Catellatospora sp. TT07R-123: one gene and its partner. The protein of the gene in region 1 interacts with the protein of each later gene in a pairwise test. Links are inferred from orthologs where the notes say so. Each region holds a gene or a part of one and is shown on either strand. Other genes may lie near its edges.

The links. The genes of interacting proteins can lie anywhere in the genome.
Region 2: the proteins of pcrA (region 1) and lpdA interact in binary tests that used the Escherichia coli proteins (3 or more experiments, as listed by UniProt). The link is inferred for Catellatospora sp. TT07R-123 from one-to-one orthologs.

Annotation. Positions count from the first base shown.
Region 1 is NZ_BNEM01000001.1:3,911,853-3,916,948, forward strand. Bases 1,052-4,073 are described here. They hold pcrA (DNA helicase PcrA), read right to left. Parts: upstream 3,705-4,073; coding sequence 1,398-3,704; downstream 1,052-1,397. Other genes in these bases: Cs7R123_RS16720 (M23 family metallopeptidase), read left to right, coding at 1,052-1,276; Cs7R123_RS16730 (bifunctional UDP-sugar hydrolase/5'-nucleotidase), read left to right, coding at 3,968-4,073. Also shown: Cs7R123_RS16715 (M23 family metallopeptidase), read left to right, coding at 1-227; more of Cs7R123_RS16720, read left to right, coding at 518-1,051; more of Cs7R123_RS16730, read left to right, coding at 4,074-5,096. UniProt on the Escherichia coli protein: A helicase with DNA-dependent ATPase activity. Unwinds DNA duplexes with 3'-5' polarity. Translocates on single-stranded DNA with 3'-5' polarity. Initiates unwinding more efficiently from a nicked substrate than double-stranded DNA.
Region 2 is NZ_BNEM01000001.1:2,789,214-2,794,104, reverse strand. Bases 949-3,765 are described here. They hold lpdA (dihydrolipoyl dehydrogenase), read right to left. Parts: upstream 3,137-3,765; coding sequence 1,760-3,136; downstream 949-1,759. Other genes in these bases: Cs7R123_RS11855 (leucyl aminopeptidase), read right to left, coding at 3,760-3,765; Cs7R123_RS11860 (hypothetical protein), read left to right, coding at 3,333-3,644; sucB (2-oxoglutarate dehydrogenase, E2 component, dihydrolipoamide succinyltransferase), read right to left, coding at 949-1,695. Also shown: more of sucB, read right to left, coding at 1-948; more of Cs7R123_RS11855, read right to left, coding at 3,766-4,891. UniProt on the Escherichia coli protein: Lipoamide dehydrogenase is a component of the glycine cleavage system as well as of the alpha-ketoacid dehydrogenase complexes.

The DNA of each region.
Region 1 (5,096 bases):
AGACGGTGTACGGCCACTCCAGCAAGCTGCTGGTGAAGGTCGGCGACAAGGTGAAGGCCGGCCAGGTCATCGGCCTCGGCGGCAACACGGGCCACTCGTTCGGCTCCCACCTGCACCTGGAGATCCACGTCAACGACGTCGCCGTGAACCCGATCCCCTGGTTCAAGGACCACGGTGTTGATCTCGAACTCGAAATCGAGCAGGCCTTCGACGGCTCCGTCGGCTGAAGCGATACTTCCGAACCGCCCGCATCCTTCCGATGCGGGCGGTTTTGTCTGGTCTGACATCACGCAGCGCAACGACGCCACCTCCCCCGGTCACGAAATCGGGCCTGTCGGGTGACCGAGGTCACTCCCCCCTTAAGGGACTCAGGGTCGGTCGGGGTTCGACAACAGGACAAACGACCAGCCCGAGAACCGCCCGAATATCCGAATCGGCCTCGGAGCCCGCTTGGCTACCCCCGTTCTGACCAGGCAACATGGCTCCCGTCAACGGAGACACAACGGAGGTTCCCCTCGTGCAGAGCAGCACCGAGATCTTCAAGGCCGGCCGCGAGAAGCTGGTCGCCGCCCGCGACCTGGTCCGCGCCGGACTGAAGGGACGCACCCGTGCGGTCACCGCCATCGCGGTTCTCGCCGGCGTCGCATCGGTCGGCTTCGTCGCCGCCACCATCGACAACGCCCCGGCCAAGTCGCTGACCACCGTCGCGCAGACCGCCACCGCCAAGCGGGAGGCTGTCGCCGAGCGGGCCGACCGGTCCACCCGCAGCACCAAGAGCAACACCCCCGCCAAGAGCAAGGCGAAGCAGGCCGCCCCGGCGAAGGCCAAGCAGGCCGCGCCGAAGCAGGCCAAGGCCGCCGCGCCGAAGGCCGCCCGCCCCGTGTGGAGCACCCCGATGCAGGGCGCCCCGGTGAGCTCGTGCTTCGGCCCCCGCTGGGGCACCGAGCACAAGGGCATCGACTTCGCCATGCCCGAGAACACCCCGATCCGGGCCGTCGGCCCCGGCACCGTCTTCGCGGCCGGCTGGGTCTACTCCGGCTACGGCATCTCGGTCGTGGTCGACCACGGCAACGGCTACTTCACGCACTACGCCCACATGAACCGCACCGTGGTCCAGGAGGGTCAGCAGGTCAAGGCCGGCGACATCCTCGGCTACGAGGGTTCCACCGGTGACTCGACCGGTCCCCACCTGCACTTCGAGGTGCACCAGGGCATGTGGAACCAGGTCAACCCCGCCCCGTGGCTCCAGGAGCGCGGTATCAGCACCGGCTGCTGACCCGAGACCGCCCATCCCCTTCACCCATCCCCAGCACCACCCATCCCCACCCCACCCCCCCGAAAGCGTGTGGCCCGGATCATCGATCCGGGCCACACGTCGTTTCAGCGGAGGGTACGGCTCAGATCTTCTCGATCGGCGCGTGCCGGACCACCAGCCACAACACCTGGTCGCCGAAGTCGACCTGGGCCTGCGCCCGGGCCCCGACACCCTGCACCGCGAGCACCCGGCCCAGGCCGTAGCGCTGGTGGTTGACCCGGTCACCGGCCGACAGGGCCGGAGCCGAGGCCAGGTCGCTGGCCGTGGCGAGCTTGCTCGGGTCCACGCCGATCCGGCTGGCCAGCGCCGCCGCGCGGCTCGTGCCGCCGACGAACGTGCTCGCCGCGCGCTCCTGGCTGCGCTCGCGGCCGCCGATGCCGCCGCGGTCGCCGCCCCACGAGCTCACCGCACCCTCGGTGCGCTTCCAGTCCAGCAGCTCCGGCGGCAGCTCCTCCAGGAACCGCGACGGCGGGTTGTACTGCGGCTGGCCCCAGGCCGAGCGGGTCACCGCCCGGGACAGGTACAGCCGCTGCCGGGCACGGGTGATCCCGACGTACGCCAGGCGGCGCTCCTCCTCCAGCTCCTTGACGTCGCCGAGCGAGCGCAGGTGCGGGAAGACGCCGTCCTCCAGACCGCTCAGGAACACCACCGGGAACTCCAGCCCCTTGGCGGTGTGCAGGGTCATCAGCGTGACCACGCCCTGGTGGTCGGGGTCGTCGCTGGGCACCTGGTCGGCGTCGGCGACCAGGGCCACCTGCTCCAGGAAGCCCGCCAGCGCCGGGGTCTCGTCGGCGGCCGCGGTGCGCTCGGCGTACTCCCGGGCGACGCTGACGAGTTCCTGGAGGTTCTCCACCCGGCCCTCGTCCTGCGGGTCCAGGCTCGCCTCCAGCTCGGCCAGCAGGCCCGAACGGGACAGGATGAACTCCAGCACCGCCTCCGGGGGCGCCTCACGGGCCAGGTCGCGGGCCTCGTCGAGCATCGCCAGGAAGTCGTTGATCGAGTTCACCGCGCGGGTGGCGATGCCCGGCGCGTCCGCCGCCCGGCGCAGCGCCGCCCCGAACGACACCCGCTCCCGCGCCGCCAGCGCCTCCACCACGGCCTCGGCCCGGTCGCCCAGGCCGCGCTTGGGCGTGTTGATGATCCGCCGCATGCTGACGGTGTCGTCCTCGTTGGCGATCGCCCGCAGGTAGGCCAGCGCGTCGCGGACCTCCTTGCGCTCGTAGAAGCGCACCCCGCCGACGACCTTGTACGGCAGCCCGAGCCGGATGAAGATGTCCTCGAACACCCGGGACTGGGCGTTGGTGCGGTAGAAGACCGCCACGTCGCCCGGCCGGGCCGCGTCCGCGTCGCACAGCCGGTCGATCTCGCGGGCCACCCAGTCGGCCTCGGCGTGCTCGTTGTCGGCCACATACCCGGTGATCTGCTCGCCCGCGCCCTGGTCGCTCCACAGCCGCTTGGGCTTGCGGTCGGCGTTGCGGTCGATCACCGCGTTGGCGGCGCTGAGGATGGTCTGCGTCGAGCGGTAGTTCTGCTCCAGCAGGATCGTGGTGGCATGCGGGTAGTCGCGCTCGAACTCCAGGATGTTGCGGATGGTCGCGCCCCGGAAGGCGTAGATCGACTGGTCGGCGTCACCGACCACACACAGCTCACCGGGAGGCGTGGCCTGCGAAGCCGCGGCGTCACCGCCCCCGACCAACTCCTTGATCAGCATGTACTGCGCGTGGTTGGTGTCCTGGTACTCGTCGACGAGCACGTGGCGGAACCGGCGGCGGTACTTCTCGGTGACCTCCGGCTTGGCCTGGAGCAGGTGCACCGTACGCATGATGATGTCGTCGAAGTCGAGCGCGTGCGCCTGCTGGAGGCGCTGCTGGTACAGCGTGTACGCCTCGGCGAGCACGCGCTGGGTCGGGCCGCTCGCCGTGAACGACTCCGGGTCGATCAGCTCGTTCTTCAGGTTCGACACCTGCGCGGCCAGGCTGCGCGGCGGGTAGCGCTTGGGGTCGAGGTCGAGCTCGCGGGAGACCAGCTGCATCAGCCGCCGCGAGTCGTCGGCGTCGTAGATCGAGAACGACGACTTCAGCCCGGCGTGCTCGTGCTCGGCGCGCAGGATGCGCAGGCAAGCCGAATGGAAGGTGGACACCCACATCATCCGGGCCCGGTTGCCGACCTGGTGCGCCACGCGCTCGCGCAGCTCGCCCGCGGCCTTGTTGGTGAAGGTGATGGCCAGGATCTCGCCCGGGTGCACGTCCCGCGCGGCCAGCAGGTACGCGATGCGCTGGGTGAGCACCCGGGTCTTGCCCGAGCCGGCACCGGCGACGATCAGCAGCGGGCCGCCGGCGTGCACCACCGCGGCGCGCTGGGGCTCGTTGAGACCCTCCAGCAGCTTCATCACGCGGGAGGGATCGCCGCCGCGGGAGCCCTGCGCGGGTGCACCGGCACCCGCCGTGCGCTCGGTGGACGGCGTGGCGTCAGGGAGGTCGAAGAGAGGATGCATCGTCTGGTGAGTCTATGCGTCCCGGCTGACAGCGCTCCGAGCCGACCGGCGGTCACGCAAACGTCACCGATCTCTGGTGGCGCGAGCGGGCGCGCTGCTCCAGGATGTCCATAGCCTGCCGCGCATACGAGCGCGGCGCAGACAATGGAGGCGTCTCTATGAGTCACCCCCGCCATCGGAGCTGGACGAGCGTGCTGCGGGTGCTGGCTGCCCCGGCGCTCGCGGTGGCCGTCGTCGCGGCGATCTCGCCGGCCGGCGGATCCAGCGCTGACACCACGCCCGCCGCGTGGACCCCCCTCACCCCGGTCGCTCTCAAGCTGGCCGAACCGGCGGCGGCCACCCACACCGCCAACGGCGCACTGCTCGCCTTCAACGACTTCCACGGCGCCATCGACCCGCCCACCGGCAGCGGCGGCCTGGTCCTCGGCAACCCGGCCGGCGGGGTGGAATACCTCGCCACCTGGGTCAAGAAGCTGCGCGCCGAGAACATCGCCGCGGGCCGCGACGTGGTCACCGTGGGCGCGGGCGACATGGTGGGCGCCAGCCCGCTGGTCAGCGCCGCGTTCCACGACGAGCCCACGATCGAGCTGCTGAGCGAGCTCGGCCTGGAGATCACCTCGGTCGGCAACCACGAGTTCGACGAGGGCGTGACCGAGCTCAAGCGCCTCCAGCGCGGCGGCTGCCACCCCACCGACGGCTGTGCCGACGGCGACGGCTTCGACGGCGCCGCCTTCACGTACCTGGCCGCCAACGTGGTGGACAAGCGCACCAAGCTGCCGGTGCTGCCGCCGGTCAGCGTGAAGATCATCGACGGGGTCCCGGTCGGCTTCGTCGGCCTGACCCTGAAGGCCACCCCGACCATCGTCAACCCGGCCGGCATCACCACGGTCGAGTTCAAGGACGAGGTCGAGACGGCCAACCTGTGGGGCGGCATCCTGCGCCTGCTCGGCGTCAAGGCCCAGGTGCTGCTGATCCACGAGGGCGGCCAGCAGGGCCCGACCGGCGACATCTCCACCTGCTCGGCGTTCGCCGGTGCGATCACCCCGATCGTGGCCGGGCTGCGCGACGAGTTCGGCATCGTCGTCTCCGGGCACACGCACCGCTTCTACTCGTGCTCGCTGCCCAACGCCACCGGCAAGCCGGTCGTGGTCACGAGCGCGGGCACCAACGGCGCCCTGGTCACCGACATCACTATGACCATGGACCGCCGCAGCCGCACCTTCACCTCGATCGAGGCGCACAACGTCATCGCCGAGAACGGCGTGCGCAACCCCGACGGCACCTGGC
Region 2 (4,891 bases), 1.1 Mb from region 1 along the record:
CTCCTTGACCGCGCTGAGGAACCGGGCCGCGTCCGCGCCGTCCACCAGGCGGTGGTCGTAGGACAGGGCCAGGTACACCATCTGCCGGGGCAGGATCAGCTCGCCCAGGTCCGGGTCGTCCACGACCACGGCGCGCTTGACGACCGCGCCGGTGCCCAGGATCGCGACCTGCGGCTGGTTGATGATCGGCGTGTCGAACAGGGCGCCCCGGCTGCCGGTGTTGGTCAGCGTGAAGGTGCCGCCCGACAGCTCGTCCGGCAGGATCTTGTTGGTACGGGTGCGCTCGGCCACGTCGGCGATGCGACGCGACAGCCCGGCCAGGTTCAGGTCGCCCGCGTTGCGGATCACCGGGACGATGAGGCCCTTGTCGGTGTCCACGGCCATGCCCAGGTGCTCGGCGTCGTGGTAGGTGACCGTGCCGGCCTCCATGTCGATCGACGCGTTCACGTTCGGGAACTGCCGCAGCGCCTCGATCGCCGCGAGCGCGAAGAACGGCAGGAAGGACAGCTTCACGCCGTGCTTGGCGACGAAGTCGGCCTTGGCCTGCTCGCGCAGCCGGGCGATCCGGGTGACGTCGACCTCGACGACGGTGGTGAGCTGCGCCGAGACCTGCAGCGACTCCACCATGCGCTTGGCGATGGTGGTACGCAGCCGCGACAGCTTCTCGGTGCGGCCCCGCAGCGGGCTCGGCGCGGCCTTGGGCGCGGCGGCCGGGGCGGCCTGCGCCGGGGCCGCGGCGGCGGCCGGAGCCGGTGCCTTGGCCTTGGCGGCGGCGTCCAGGACGTCCTGCTTGCGGATGCGGCCGCCCACACCGGTGCCGGCGAGGGTGTTCAGGTCGACGCCGTGCTCGGCGGCGAGCTTGCGCACCAGCGGGGTGACGTACCCGTCGGCGTTGCCCGCGGCCGGGGCGGCTGCGGGAGCCGCGGCCACCGGGGTCGCCGCCGGCGCGGGCGCCGGGGCGGCAGCGGCGGGGGCAGCCGGAGCCGGGGCGGCCGGAGCCGCGACGGGTGCCGGGGCGGCCGGAGCCGGGGCCGGAGCAGCCGGGGCGGGCGCGGGCGCGGCCGGGGCGGCGGGTGCCGCGGCGGCACCGGCCGCGCCGATGAGCGCGAGCTGCGCGCCGACGGCGGCGGTCTCGTCCTCGGCGACGGTGATCTCCAGCAGGGTGCCCGCCACCGGGGACGGGATCTCGGTGTCGACCTTGTCGGTGGACACCTCCAGCAGCGGCTCGTCGACCTCGATGGTCTCGCCGACGGCCTTGAGCCAGCGGGTGACGGTGCCCTCGGTGACGCTCTCGCCCAGGGCGGGCATGCGCACCGGGGTGCCCGCGCCGGCCGGAGCGGCCGGGGCCTGCGGGGCGGCGGCGGGCGCGGCCGGGGCCGCAGCCTGCGGGGCGGCGGGGGCGGGCTCGGCCGCTGCGGGCGCCGCCGGAGCGGGCGCGGCGGCGGCTGGGCTCTCGCCCTCGCCCGAGATGACAGCGAGCTCGGCCCCTACCTCAGCGGTCTCGTCCTCACCGACGAGGATCTTGCTGAGAATGCCGGCAGCCGGCGACGGGATCTCGGTGTCGACCTTGTCGGTCGACACCTCGAGCAGCGGCTCGTCGACCTCGACGCGGTCACCCTCCTGCTTGAGCCACCGGGTGACGGTGCCCTCGGTGACGCTCTCGCCGAGCCGCGGCATGGTTACCGATACCGGCATTGCTTCAGACTCCTCAGTTGATGCAGATCCGCAGTATGGAATAGGACGAGGCGAGCTTAATCGCTCAGTTGTGCGCGTGCAGCGGCTTGCCCGCCAGGGCCAGGTGAGCCTCGCCCAGCGCCTCGTTCTGAGTCGGGTGGGCGTGGATGAGCTGCGCGACCTCGGCCGGGAAGGCCTCCCAGTTCACGATCAGCGAAGCCTCGCCGACCTGCTCGCCCATCCGGGCGCCGATCATGTGGATGCCCACGACCGGGCCGTCCTTCTGGCGCACCAGCTTGACGAAGCCCTGGGTGTTGAGGATCTTGCTCTTGCCGTTGCCGCCGAGGTTGTAGTTGTACGACTCGACGTTCTCGGCGCCCAGCTTCTCCTTGGCCTGCGCCTCGGTGAGGCCCACCGACGCGATCTCGGGGTCGGTGTAGGTCACGCGCGGGATGCCCGACTCGACGACCGGGGCGGGGTTGAGGCCCGCGATCTCCTCGGCCACGAAGATGCCCTGGGCGAAGCCGCGGTGGGCCAGCTGGAGGCCGGGCACGATGTCGCCGACGGCGTACACGTTGGGGAGGTTGGTGCGCAGGCGCTCGTCGGTCAGCACGAAGCCGCGCTCCATGGTGACGCCCTGGGCCTCGTAGCCGCAGTTGGCGGTCGCCGGGCCGCGGCCCACCGCGACCAGCAGCAGCTCGGCCTCGAGCGTGTCGCCGCCGGCGATGGTCACCTTGACGCCGGTGTCGGTCTTCTCGACCTTCTCGAACGGCTTGCCGACCTTGAAGTTGATGCCGCGCTTGCGGAAGGTGCGCTCCAGCTGCTTGGAGATGTCCGGGTCCTCGGCGGCGACCAGGCGCGGCAGCGCCTCGATGATGGTCACGTCGGCGCCCAGCGACTTCCACGCGCTGGCGAACTCGACGCCGATGACGCCGCCGCCCAGCACGATCGCGGAGGCGGGCACCCGGTCCAGCACGAGCGCGTGCTCGCTGGCCATGACCTTCTCGCCGTCCAGCTCCAGGCCGGGCAGGCTCTTGGAGTACGACCCGGTGGCCAGCACGATGTTGCGGCCGGTGTAGCGCTGCCCGTTCACCTCGACGGCGTTCGGCGCGACCAGGGTGCCGGTGCCCTCGACGTAGGTGACCTTGGCGGCCTTGATCAGGCCCTGGAGGCCCTTGTACAGGCCGGCGACGACGCCGTCCTTGTACGCGTTCACGCCGGCCATGTCGATCTCGATCAGCTCGGCCTTGATGCCGACGTGGCCCGCGTCGCGGGTGTGGTCGGCGACCTCGCCGGCGTGCAGCAGCGCCTTGGTGGGCACGCAGCCCCGGTGCAGGCAGGTGCCGCCCAGCTTGTCCTTCTCGATCAGCGCGACGGACAGGCCCAGCTGTGCCGCTCGCAGCGCGGTGGCGTAACCGCCGCTACCGCCGCCGAGGATGACTACGTCAAAGGTGTCGCTCACGATCGCTCCAAGGTCGCGTCATTGCCACTGTGAGGCCCAGGGGCGGGCCGCGCCAGCGTGTGCTCAGCCCACCACCGGCCATCTTGTCACTGCCGACAGCGCTGCGGTGCACCGAGGTGCTGAAGGACACGTCTGGCTAGTCTTGTGTCCCATCGGTAGGTTCACTCCGACGCCGTCGCGGAGAAGGAGAGGCACAGTGGGCTGGTTCCGCCGTCGCGGCAGCGGTCCCTCGGGCGACCGTCCGGCGAATCCGTCAGATCTACAGCATCTGGAGCAGTTCGTACGATCTCGCCGGGGGGTGGAGGCGTTCATCGAGCCGCGTACCACGGTGACGGGCACCACGGTCATCCTCATCGCGTACGACGGGGAGTGGACCCGGCGCAACATGCCCAGCCCCGGCGCGGTGCGGCAGTTCGCGCAGCGGCTGGCGATGCCGGTGTACGACGTCCAACTCGTCGGCTACCCGCAGCGGATGCGCGACTACAACGCCCGGCAGAAGCGCACATAGCGAGTAGTGGCCGCTTGCGCCGAAGCGCACATAGCATTGATGCTGGCCTATCTAGAGGACTGTTTTGGAGAAAACGTCCTCTAGATAGGCCAGCGTCAATGTAAAGCGGATCCGGTCAGCCGTTCGCGACGATGTCGTCGAGCAGGGCCAGCAGGGTGCGGACCGGCACGCCGGTGCCGCCCTTGCTCCAGTGGCCGGTCGGCTCACCCGAGTGGAACGACGGGCCCGCGATGTCGATGTGCACCCACTCGACGCCCTCGCCGACGAACTCGCGCAGGAACACGCCGCCCTGCAGCATGTGCCCGGCGCGCTCCATCCCGGCGCTGACCTGGAGGATGTCGGCGACGTCGGACTCCATGGTCTTGCGTACGTCGTCCGGCAGCGGCATCGGCCAGGTGGGCTCGCCCACGACCTCGCCCGCGGTCTTCACCCGCTGCGCCAGCGCGTCCGAGCCCATCACGCCGGAGATCTTCTTGCCCAGCGCGACGACCTGGCCGCCGGTCAGCGTCGAGGTCTCGACCAGGTAGTCCGGGTTGCTCTCGCAGGCCAGCGTGATCGCGTCGGCCAGGACCATGCGGCCCTCGGCGTCGGTGTTGAGCACCTCGACCTTCTTGCCGCCCCGCATGGTGATCACGTCGCCGGGCCGGTAGGCCTCACCGGACAGCATGTTCTCCGCGATCGGGATGTACGCGCTGACCGCGACGGCGGGCTTCAGCTCGGCCAGCGCGATCATGGTGCTGGCCACGGCCGCGGCACCGGCCATGTCGGACTTCATCTCCCACATGCCCTGCGGCGGCTTGATGGACACGCCGCCGGTGTCGAAGGTGATGCCCTTGCCGACCAGCGCGACCGACTTCGTCGACGACGCCGGGGTGTAGGTCAGCTTGACCAGGCGCGGCTTGGCCGCCGAGCCCATGCCGACGGCGAGCACGCCGCCGAAGCCGCCCTTGATCAGGTCCTGCTCGTCGAGCACCTCGACCTCCAGGCCCGCCTTCGCGGCGGCCTCGGCGATCTCGTCGGCGAAGTTCGGCGGGCGCAGCAGGTTGGCGGGGGCGTTCACCCAGTCGCGGGTGCGGGCGACCGCGGTGGTCACCACGGCGGCGCGCTTGAGCTCGCCCTGCGCGCCCTGCTCCTTGGCGTCGGGCACCAGCACCGACACCGCGGAGACCGGGTCCTTGCGGGTGGGGGCAGGCTTGGCCTTGTAACCGGCGAAGCGGTACGCGCCCAGGGCCGCACCCTCGGCGACC